Regions from separate parts of the Aeromonas sp. TECH754 genome, predicted to be linked through region 2. Evidence: predicted binding sites of a transcription regulator. Region 2 holds the regulator's gene; the other holds the start of a gene.
What was found. The regulator LexA, encoded in region 2, represses DNA repair genes until DNA is damaged. The targets are predictions, from matches to a motif close to ANCTGTNTNNNNANACAGNT.
Positions count from the first base shown of each region.

Region 1: a site for LexA is predicted at 2,949-2,968, ahead of ACZ9IL_RS05770 (DUF4250 domain-containing protein). Genes of this name have one in related genera too.

Region 1 is NZ_JBWBRA010000001.1:1,344,535-1,348,956, reverse strand. It holds gene ACZ9IL_RS05775 (glycogen/starch/alpha-glucan phosphorylase) at 1-2,164, opposite strand, end outside; gene ACZ9IL_RS05770 (DUF4250 domain-containing protein) at 2,562-2,759, opposite strand; gene ACZ9IL_RS05765 (cell division inhibitor) at 2,993-3,484, shown strand; gene ACZ9IL_RS05760 (fumarate hydratase) at 3,705-4,422, opposite strand, start outside.
Region 2 is NZ_JBWBRA010000001.1:3,781,864-3,786,285, reverse strand. It holds gene plsB (glycerol-3-phosphate 1-O-acyltransferase PlsB) at 1-1,664, opposite strand, end outside; gene lexA (transcriptional repressor LexA) at 1,868-2,494, shown strand; gene ACZ9IL_RS17280 (hypothetical protein) at 2,940-3,230, shown strand; gene ACZ9IL_RS17275 (SCO family protein) at 3,446-4,072, shown strand; gene ACZ9IL_RS17270 (MATE family efflux transporter) at 4,095-4,422, shown strand, end outside.

The DNA of each region.
Region 1 (4,422 bases), 2.4 Mb from region 2:
AGAAGTCATACGGGTTGTAACCGCGCCCCTTCAATGCCTTCACCTCGTCCACGTCCAGACCGAAGATGGCGCAGTTTTCGGCACCCGCCTCTTCCGCGATCTCGATGTTGGCGCCGTCCAGGGTCCCGATGGTGATGGCGCCGTTCAGTGCCATCTTCATGTTGCCGGTACCGGATGCCTCATAACCGGCGGTGGAGATCTGCTCGGACACGTCGGCGGCCGGGATCAGCTTCTCTGCCAGGCTCACGCGGTAGTTCGGCATGAACACTACCTTCAGCTTGCCCTGGATGCGGCTGTCATTGTTGACCCGATCCGCCAGCTTGTTGATGGCGAAGATGATGTCTTTGGCCAGCTTGTAACCAGGCGCGGCCTTGGAGCCGAAGATGAACACCCGCGGGTGCATGTCATAATCCGGGTTCGCCAGCAGGCGACGGTAGAGCGCCATGATGTGGATGAGGTTCAGCTGTTGGCGCTTGTACTCGTGCAGACGCTTGATCTGGATGTCGAAGATGGCTTCGGCGCTGACCTCGATCCCGGTCTCGGCCTTGATCACCTTGACCAGCTTCTCCTTGTTGTGGCGCTTGATGCGCATGAACTGCTGCTGGAACGCCTCGTCATCGGCAAACTGGGTGACGGCGCGCAGTTTGTCCAGCTGCAGCGGCCACTCCTTGCCCACCACCTCGTTGTAGAGCTCGGCGAGCTCCGGGTTGCAGGCCAGCAGCCAGCGACGGGGAGTGACACCGTTGGTGACGTTGCACATTTTTTCTGGCCAGAGCGCGGCGAACTCGGGGAACAGATCCTCTTTCACCAGCTTGGAGTGGATCTCGGCCACGCCGTTGACCTTGGAGGAGCCGATCACGCACAGGTTGCCCATGCGCACCTTGCGCACAGCTCCCTCTTCGATGATGGAGAGCTTGGCCTTGATGGCATCGTCACCCGGCCACTTGGGTTCGACCAGGTTGTTCAGGAACTGGGCATTGATCTCGTAGATGATCTCGAGATGACGGGGCAGTACCTTCTCGAACAGGCTGACCGACCACTTCTCCAGTGCTTCGGGCAACAGGGTATGGTTGGTGTAGGAGAACACCCGGTAGCAGATGGACCAGGCGGCTTCCCAGGTCAGATCCTCTTCATCCACCAGCACCCGCATCAGCTCGGGGATGGCCACGGTCGGGTGGGTGTCGTTGAGCTGGATGGCGATCTGGGCGGCGAAGTTGCTGAAGTCGCTGCCATGGGCGCGCTTGTAGCGACGCATGATGTCCTTGATGGAGCAGGCACAGAAGAAGTACTGCTGGATCAGGCGCAGCTCTTTGCCCGCATCGGTATCATCGTTCGGATAGAGCACCTTGGAGATGGTCTCTGCCTGGGCTTTTTCCGTCTGGGAGTCGATGTAACCACCGGCATTGAACACGTCCCAGTCAAAGAACTCGGAGGCGCGAGATTCCCACAGGCGCAGGATGTTGACGGTGTGACCGCCAAAGCCCACCACCGGGATATCCCAAGGCACCCCTTTGATCTTGCGACCGGCGTGCCACACCTTCTTCAGGCCGCCATTGTCGCCGAACACGGTTTCGACGTAGCCATAGAGCGGGATCTCCTGCACGGATTCGGGGCGGCAGATCTCCCAGGGGTTGCCATATTCACGCCAGGAATCCGGACGCTCGATCTGGTGGCCATCCTGAATTTCCTGACGGAACAGGCCGTGTTCGTAATGGATGCCGTAGCCGACCGCCGGGTAGTTCAGGGTCGCCAGGGAATCGATGAAGCAGGCGGCCAGGCGGCCCAGGCCACCGTTACCGAGCGCCATGTCGGGCTCTTGCTCGCACAGGTCGGTCAGTTCCAGACCGAGTTCACCCAGTGCCTCTTCGCAGGTCTTGTACAAGGAGAGGTTGTGCAGGTTGTTGGAGGTCAGGCGCCCCATCAGGAACTCAGCAGAGAGATAGTGGATGGCACGGGTATCTTTCTTGAAATGCGTCTGCTGAGTGCGGGTCAGGCGTTCGTACACCTGTTCGTTGACGGCGGCGGCGGTCGCTTTCCACCACGCTTCTGGCGAGGCTTTCTGTTCGCTTGTCCCCAAGGTAGAACGCAGGTGACGCACGATACTCGCTTTGAGCTGATCTTTATCCAGTTGGAGATCCTGGTCTGTCTTCTTCTTGGTAGCCATAAACCATTTTCCTTCGTTACAAATAAAAATTGTTATCCCATTTTGGGACCGGCGCTGTTGTTATCTCATAATATGTTCCGGCGTGGGCATACTAGCTAAAGCCGTTGGCTTAAAAGTTAACGTGAGTCACACTTTAACGCATAAAGATGACAGTTAAAGCATGAAAACCCTTTCCTTAAAGTTACCTTAACAAAATTAAAATTCAGATAAAAATCATGCAGTTAATAATTACTTTTCAAGATATTATCATGAATAGGTTTTCAGCGATTGCGCACATCTGAAAATACGTGAAAATAACGCCCACCACAGTGCGCGTTGAAACCGGTTTCAATGTTCAATGCATCGCCAGGCAATAAAAAAGGAAGGTGCCCCAGTTGGGGCACACTTGGTGGGCGAATTATCCATGGGCCTTGAACTGATTGCTCATGGGATCGTAGTGATAGCCAATCTGTTGCAGACGCGTGGCCAGCTGATCCTCTGTCATGTCGTAGTAGGCCAGCAACTCTTCCAGACCATCGCACTCCAGCCGCAGCTTCTCGTTGATGATCCCGAGCAGAATATTGGCATCCAGCCGTTGCAAGGTACTGACATCCATCTTGGTCTCTCCTCTTGCCATACAGACTGTATAACCATGAGCGCCTGCCCCCGCTTTGTCCATAGTTCAAAAAACACCCACCACACCATCGGGATAAATATCTTTTTAATTCAACCAAGTAGATCATGGCCTTGTCAATCCGCTCACATTTTTAACCACAAATGTCTTGTCACCGGCATGAGATGGAACTACTGTATACGCATACAGCATGGTTATTCATACAGGACACTTATATGAGCCAGCCCCTGAGTCACCTCACCTCCTCCCCCTCTGCCGGCCTGATCAATCCCTGGCCCACCCGCCATCAGAGCAAGCAGGAGCATGAGCCTCGACTGGCAAGTGACCTTCATGCCGCGCCGCTGCTCGACGAGCTGGGACGACTGAGCCAGGGTAACAGCGGCTGGATCCTGCTCATCGCCCCGCCCGGCCTGCCCGTGGCCGAGCAGTGGCAGGCGCAGGGGATCAACCCCGCCCGGATACTGGTGGTCCACGGCGCCAAGATCAAAAACTGGCAGCGGGTGCTGGAGCAGAGCCTGGGCAACGGCCACTGCGCCGCCGTATTGACCTGGCTGCCCCAAGAAGTGGCCCTGGATCACGGCAAACTGAGCACACTGGGACAACGCTCCGGTGTACTGACCCGATTCTTCGAGCCCCAGAATGCCCCTCTCCCCATTCAGGGCGGCCACCTCTGTTATGGCGGCCAGGACATCTACCTCAACCATTGAGCGCGGCATCCTCGATGTACCGCCATGTGTCGAGAAGGATGCGTGCCGGAAGGTTTAATGATCTCGCCCTCCTCTCTCGATAGCGGCATGGCGACTGAGCCTGCGGGCACGAAACCCGAGCCATAAAAAAGAGGCGACCCCGAGGTCGCCTCTTTTCGCCGTGCTGGCCACAAGGCTGCCTGGCAGCCGTCACCGAGACGGATGGATACCGCAATGCAGATCAGGAAAGCTTGACGTCCAGCTCGGCAATCTTGGCAGACCAGTAGGCCGGGCCCGTCTCGTGAATGTTGTTGCCCTCAGAGTCGACCGCCACTGTCACCGGCATGTCCTCCACCTCGAACTCATAGATGGCCTCCATCCCCAGGTCGGCGAAGGCCACTACCCGTGCCTTCTTGATGGCCTTGGCCACCAAGTAGGCGGCGCCGCCGACCGCCATCAGATAGACGGCCCTGTGCTCCTTGATGCTCTGCACCGTCTTGGGGCCACGCTCTGACTTGCCAATCATGCCGATGAGGCCGGTCTCCCCCAGCATCATGTCGGTGAACTTGTCCATCCGGGTGGAGGTGGTGGGGCCCGCCGGGCCGACCACTTCGTCACGGACCGCATCGACCGGGCCCACGTAATAGATGAAGCGGTTGGTGAAGTCGACCCCTTCCGGCAACCCTTCCCCCTTCTTGAGCATGTCGGCAATACGCTTGTGAGCCGCGTCGCGACCGGTCAGGATCTTGCCGGAGAGCAGCACGGTATCGCCGCTCTTCCAGCTGGCGAGCTCGGCCTTGGTGATGCCGTCGACGTTGACCCGGCGCACGTTGCCACCGGACTCGCGGGTGATCTGTGGCCAGTCTTCCAGTCTCGGCGGGGTCAGCTCGGCAGGACCGGAGCCGTCCAGCTCGAAGTGGACGTGGCGGGTGGCGGCGCAGTTGGGGATCATCACCACC
Region 2 (4,422 bases):
AGATAGGTGTTGAGCTGCGCCTGCAACTCATCACGGGTCAGGGCGTGGCGCTCGGCAGCCAGCAGCGCCAGTGCGCTCAGGGTCAGGCCATTGACGGCGGCCGCATCGTTGATGCGGGTCATCAGCAATTCGGCCAGCCGGTTGACGGTGGGCGCCATCCAGTCGGGGCGCTCCTCCTGGCCGATGCTCTCCTTCCAGTGCGGGACCTGCTCACTGAGGTAGCTGTTGAGGGTCAACGGCTCGCCGAAGTTGACGAAGCCCCGGCCGTAGTTGCGCAGCTTGCGCAAGATGCCGAGCACCTGCAGGAAGCTCTCTTTCTCCTTGCGGCTGCCCTTGAGCTCGTTGTGATAGGTGTTCACCTCCATCACATGCTCGTAGCCCAGATAGACCGGAACCAGGGTCACCGGCCTGTCCAGCCCGCGCATCATGGCCTGCAGAGTCATGGCCAGCATCCCGGTCTTGGGAGGCAGCAGGCGGCCGGTGCGCGAGCGTCCCCCTTCGGTGAAGAACTCCACCGAGTAGCCCTTGGCGAACAGCAGGTTCAGGTACTCGCGAAACACCGTGCTGTAGAGCGGGTTGCCCTTGAAGGTGCGGCGGATGAAGAAGGCGCCGCCGTGGCGGAAGATGGGGCCCGCCGGCCAGAAGTTGAGGTTGATGCCGGCCGCGATGTGAGGTGGCACCATGCCCTGGTGATAGATGACATAGGAGAGCAGCAGGTAGTCCATGTGGCTGCGATGGCAGGGCACGTAGACTATCTCGTGGCCTTCCTGTGCCAGTTGGCGCACCTTTTCGGCACCGTTGACCGACAGGCCGCGGTAGAGCTTGTTCCACAACCAGCCGAGGAAGGTCTCGCCGAGCCGGATCAGCCGGAAGGAGAAATTGGAGGCGATCTCGTCCATGTAGCCGTGTGCGCGCTTCTGCGCCTTCTCCAGGCTGATTCCCTCGCGCTGCGCCTCTTCCTCGATGGCCTGCTGGATCACGCTCGAATCCAGCAACTGCTTGAACAACAGGTTGCGGTTGGGCAGCTTGGGGCCGGTTGCCGCCAGTTGCTGGCGGCTGAAATGAGTGCGGGCCACCCGCGCCAGCTTGTGGGCGATAGCCTCGTCGGTACCGTGCTTGTCTGCCATATGACGCAGGGAGAGCGGCGGGGAGAAGCGCACCAGGTTCTCGCGCCCCTTGAGGATCACGATCAGTGCCTTCTTGAGCCGGTTTGGCGCCAGGCTGCTGATGATGTTCCAGCCGGAGGCTTCTTCGCCCTCGCGGCCAGGGGCGCGACCCCAGAACAGGGTGACGGGGACGACCTGGATATCCAGCGCCGGATCCTGCTTGTGCAGATCCAGCAACTGATGAAATTCTTGCAAGAAGGGGAGCGGTTTGGTGCGTTTGCCAAACAGGGGCGGTGGCCGATCCAGGCAGACATAGCGCGGCAGCAATTGGCCGCCCAGTTCCAGCGGGGTGAAGGGGCCGGGCAGGCCGAGATCCTCGCAGCACTGCTGCAGGGTCATCAGATCGGTGATCGAGCTGGTCTTCAGGGCATAGACAATGGGTCTGGCCGGGTCCAGATCCAGTTCCGTAATGGGGTTTTCCGGCAGGCTCTTGTGATTGACCAAGAAGCTGACCGGCCATTGCAGGATGGCTCTGGAAATGTTCTGTCCGATGGACATGGGTGTCTGCTCTCCAAAAAAATGCGGCGTGAGCATAACAAATCACCGCTGGCTTGTCGCCGAGAGGTAGGATGAGTGCCTGTGCAGGATCAAGAATGCGCCATTTTGCGAGAAGCAGACGACAAATATCAGCAACGCCTTGCCTTGGCCCCAGCACTGTATATACTGCCAGTGTGCTGTATAAAAAGACAGGTGCCCATGCTATGAAACCTCTTACCCCCCGCCAGGCTGAAGTGCTGGCGCTTATCAAGGCGAACATGAGCGAGACCGGTATGCCGCCGACTCGTGCTGAGATCGCCCAGAAGCTTGGTTTCAAGTCGGCCAATGCGGCCGAGGAACATCTGAAGGCCCTGGCCAAGAAAGGGGTCATCGAGATCATGCCCGGTACCTCCCGCGGCATCCGTCTGCTGATCGAAGAAGAGGAAGCCGCGCCGGAAGAGAGCGGTCTGCCACTGATCGGCAAGGTGGCGGCGGGCGAACCCATCCTGGCCCAGGAACACATCGAGAGCCACTATCAGGTGGATCCCGCCCTGTTCCACCCACGAGCAGACTTCCTGCTGCGGGTACAGGGGATGAGCATGAAGAACATCGGCATCATGGATGGCGATCTGCTGGCGGTACACAAGACCCAGGACGTGCGCAATGGCCAGGTCGTGGTGGCTCGCCTCGATGAGGATGTCACCGTCAAGCGCTTCCAGCGCAAGGGCAGCCAGGTGTGGCTGCTGCCGGAAAACGAAGAGCTCGCGCCCATCTCGGTGGATCTCTCCAGCCAGCATCTGACCATAGAGGGGCTGGCGGTCGGCGTGATCCGCAATGCCGACTGGATGTAAGATCCGGTAATGAGATCTGATGGACGGCCTCCTGCGGGAGGCCGTCTTGTTTCTGCCGTTTGCCCCGCCTGCTTGTTTCTCCCCGATACCCAGCATTTTCTGCCCCATCGTTTGCTACAAAAGAAAGCGGCAAAGCGAGCGCAACAATGAGAGTGCCGCCACACAGCCGGCATTTCGGATATATCCTTTGAGGAGGCGCGATGCGCCGTTACCGGGCCACGGGATCGGCCATGATCCGGATTGTTGCCTGAACCGGCCAGCACAAGGTCGAAGGGATGCAACACTGGCGACCGCCAAGGCGGCGCCGGAGAGAAGGGAGAGTCGTCAGGGCGCTCGCACAGAGTCCATGACCCGGCACGACTCAGTCAGTACGCGACGGTGTTTTGCCTGTCATCCTGATGGCAGGACACTGGTCGACGTGGCCTGTTGAGCAAGGAGGACAGGTATGGCTTCAAGCTCGCCATGGGATCCGGGTCTGGCCGCAGCGCCCGCATCCTCCATTACCCGGTTCATCAAGGGCAGTCGGATGACGTGGTTCTATGCGCTCTGGGTGTATCACAAGGGGGATGGCTGGACCATCTGGCTGGGATGCCCCAAGGACAAGATTGTCCATCTGGTACGCCTGTTTCGCCGCCACCACGACATAGGGTTGCCGGATGCCCCCTGGGTTGCCCCGGTCGTTCCATTGCACGCCGTGGCCCGGCGTCCCCAGGCGCAGCACCGGCGGCGACCCTGATCCATTTCGCCAGCATGCTGTGAGCCCCACCTGACGTGGGGCTTCTGTTTTTTCCTATCCATGATGAATAATGAGGGCCAGCGTAGCCCGAACTGACCCTCTTTGTGCCCGATATCCGGACTCCGGGGTAGCCAGAGGCGGCATGCTCCGGGTTACAATACCCCTGCACCGGGCCCGCCCCATCGCCTGAATAGACTAGCAAGGCTCTGTTTTATATGATTAAACCACGTTACCCCCTGCTGTTTTTGCTGCTGGTTGGCAGCATGATGATCGCATACAGTTGGAGCCAGCCTTCCTTGCCAGAGCAGGCTGACTATTATCCGGCGGGGCGGGATATCAACCCCTTCACCCTCACCGACGGCGATGGCAAACCCTTCACTGCGGCCAGTCTGAGCGGGCATTGGACCTTCCTGTTTCTCGGTTATACCTATTGCCCGGACATCTGCCCGACCACGCTGGCCGATCTGCGCTCCGTCTATCCTGAATTGCAGAAAATCGCGCCCGGCAGTCAGGTGGCCTTCATCTCGGCGGATCCCCAGCGGGATGACAGCGCCCGCCTCAAGCGCTACACCGCCTTCTTCCAGCCGGAGTTCAAGGCGGCCACCGGCCCTCACAACCAGCTGTTTCCCTTCGTGCGCAACCTCGGCCTCGTCTACTCCATCGTCGATCACGGCAGCAAGGATTACCTGATAGACCACTCGGCCTCGATCGTCCTGATCAGTCCAGAGGGCAAGATGACGGCCGTGTTCAGACCTCAGATGGACTCAGGTCAGGTGCCTCATGTGGCGATGAAAACCCTGGTCTCGGACTTCGCGCGGATAGTGCGGCTGGCCGACCAGTGATGCTGCAAAACTGGCCCTGCCCATGCTGATCCCGCATTGGTTGCGCGATCCCCGGCGCCACCGCGCCGTGTTTGTGCTTGCCCTGCCGATGGTGTTTTCCAACGTCACCACCCCGCTGCTCGGGCTGGTGGATACCTGGGTGATTGGTCATCTCGGTCAAGCCTGGTTTCTCGGCGGCGTCTCGGTCGGGGCGACCCTCATCAATCTGCTCTTCTGGTTGCTGGGTTTCCTGCGCATGTCCACCACCGGGCTGACGGCCCAGGCCCACGGCGCCGCCAGTGCCGAGGGGACGCTGGACACCCTGGCGCGGGCGCTGGGGTTGGCGATCGGTCTGGGAATGGCGTTGTTGC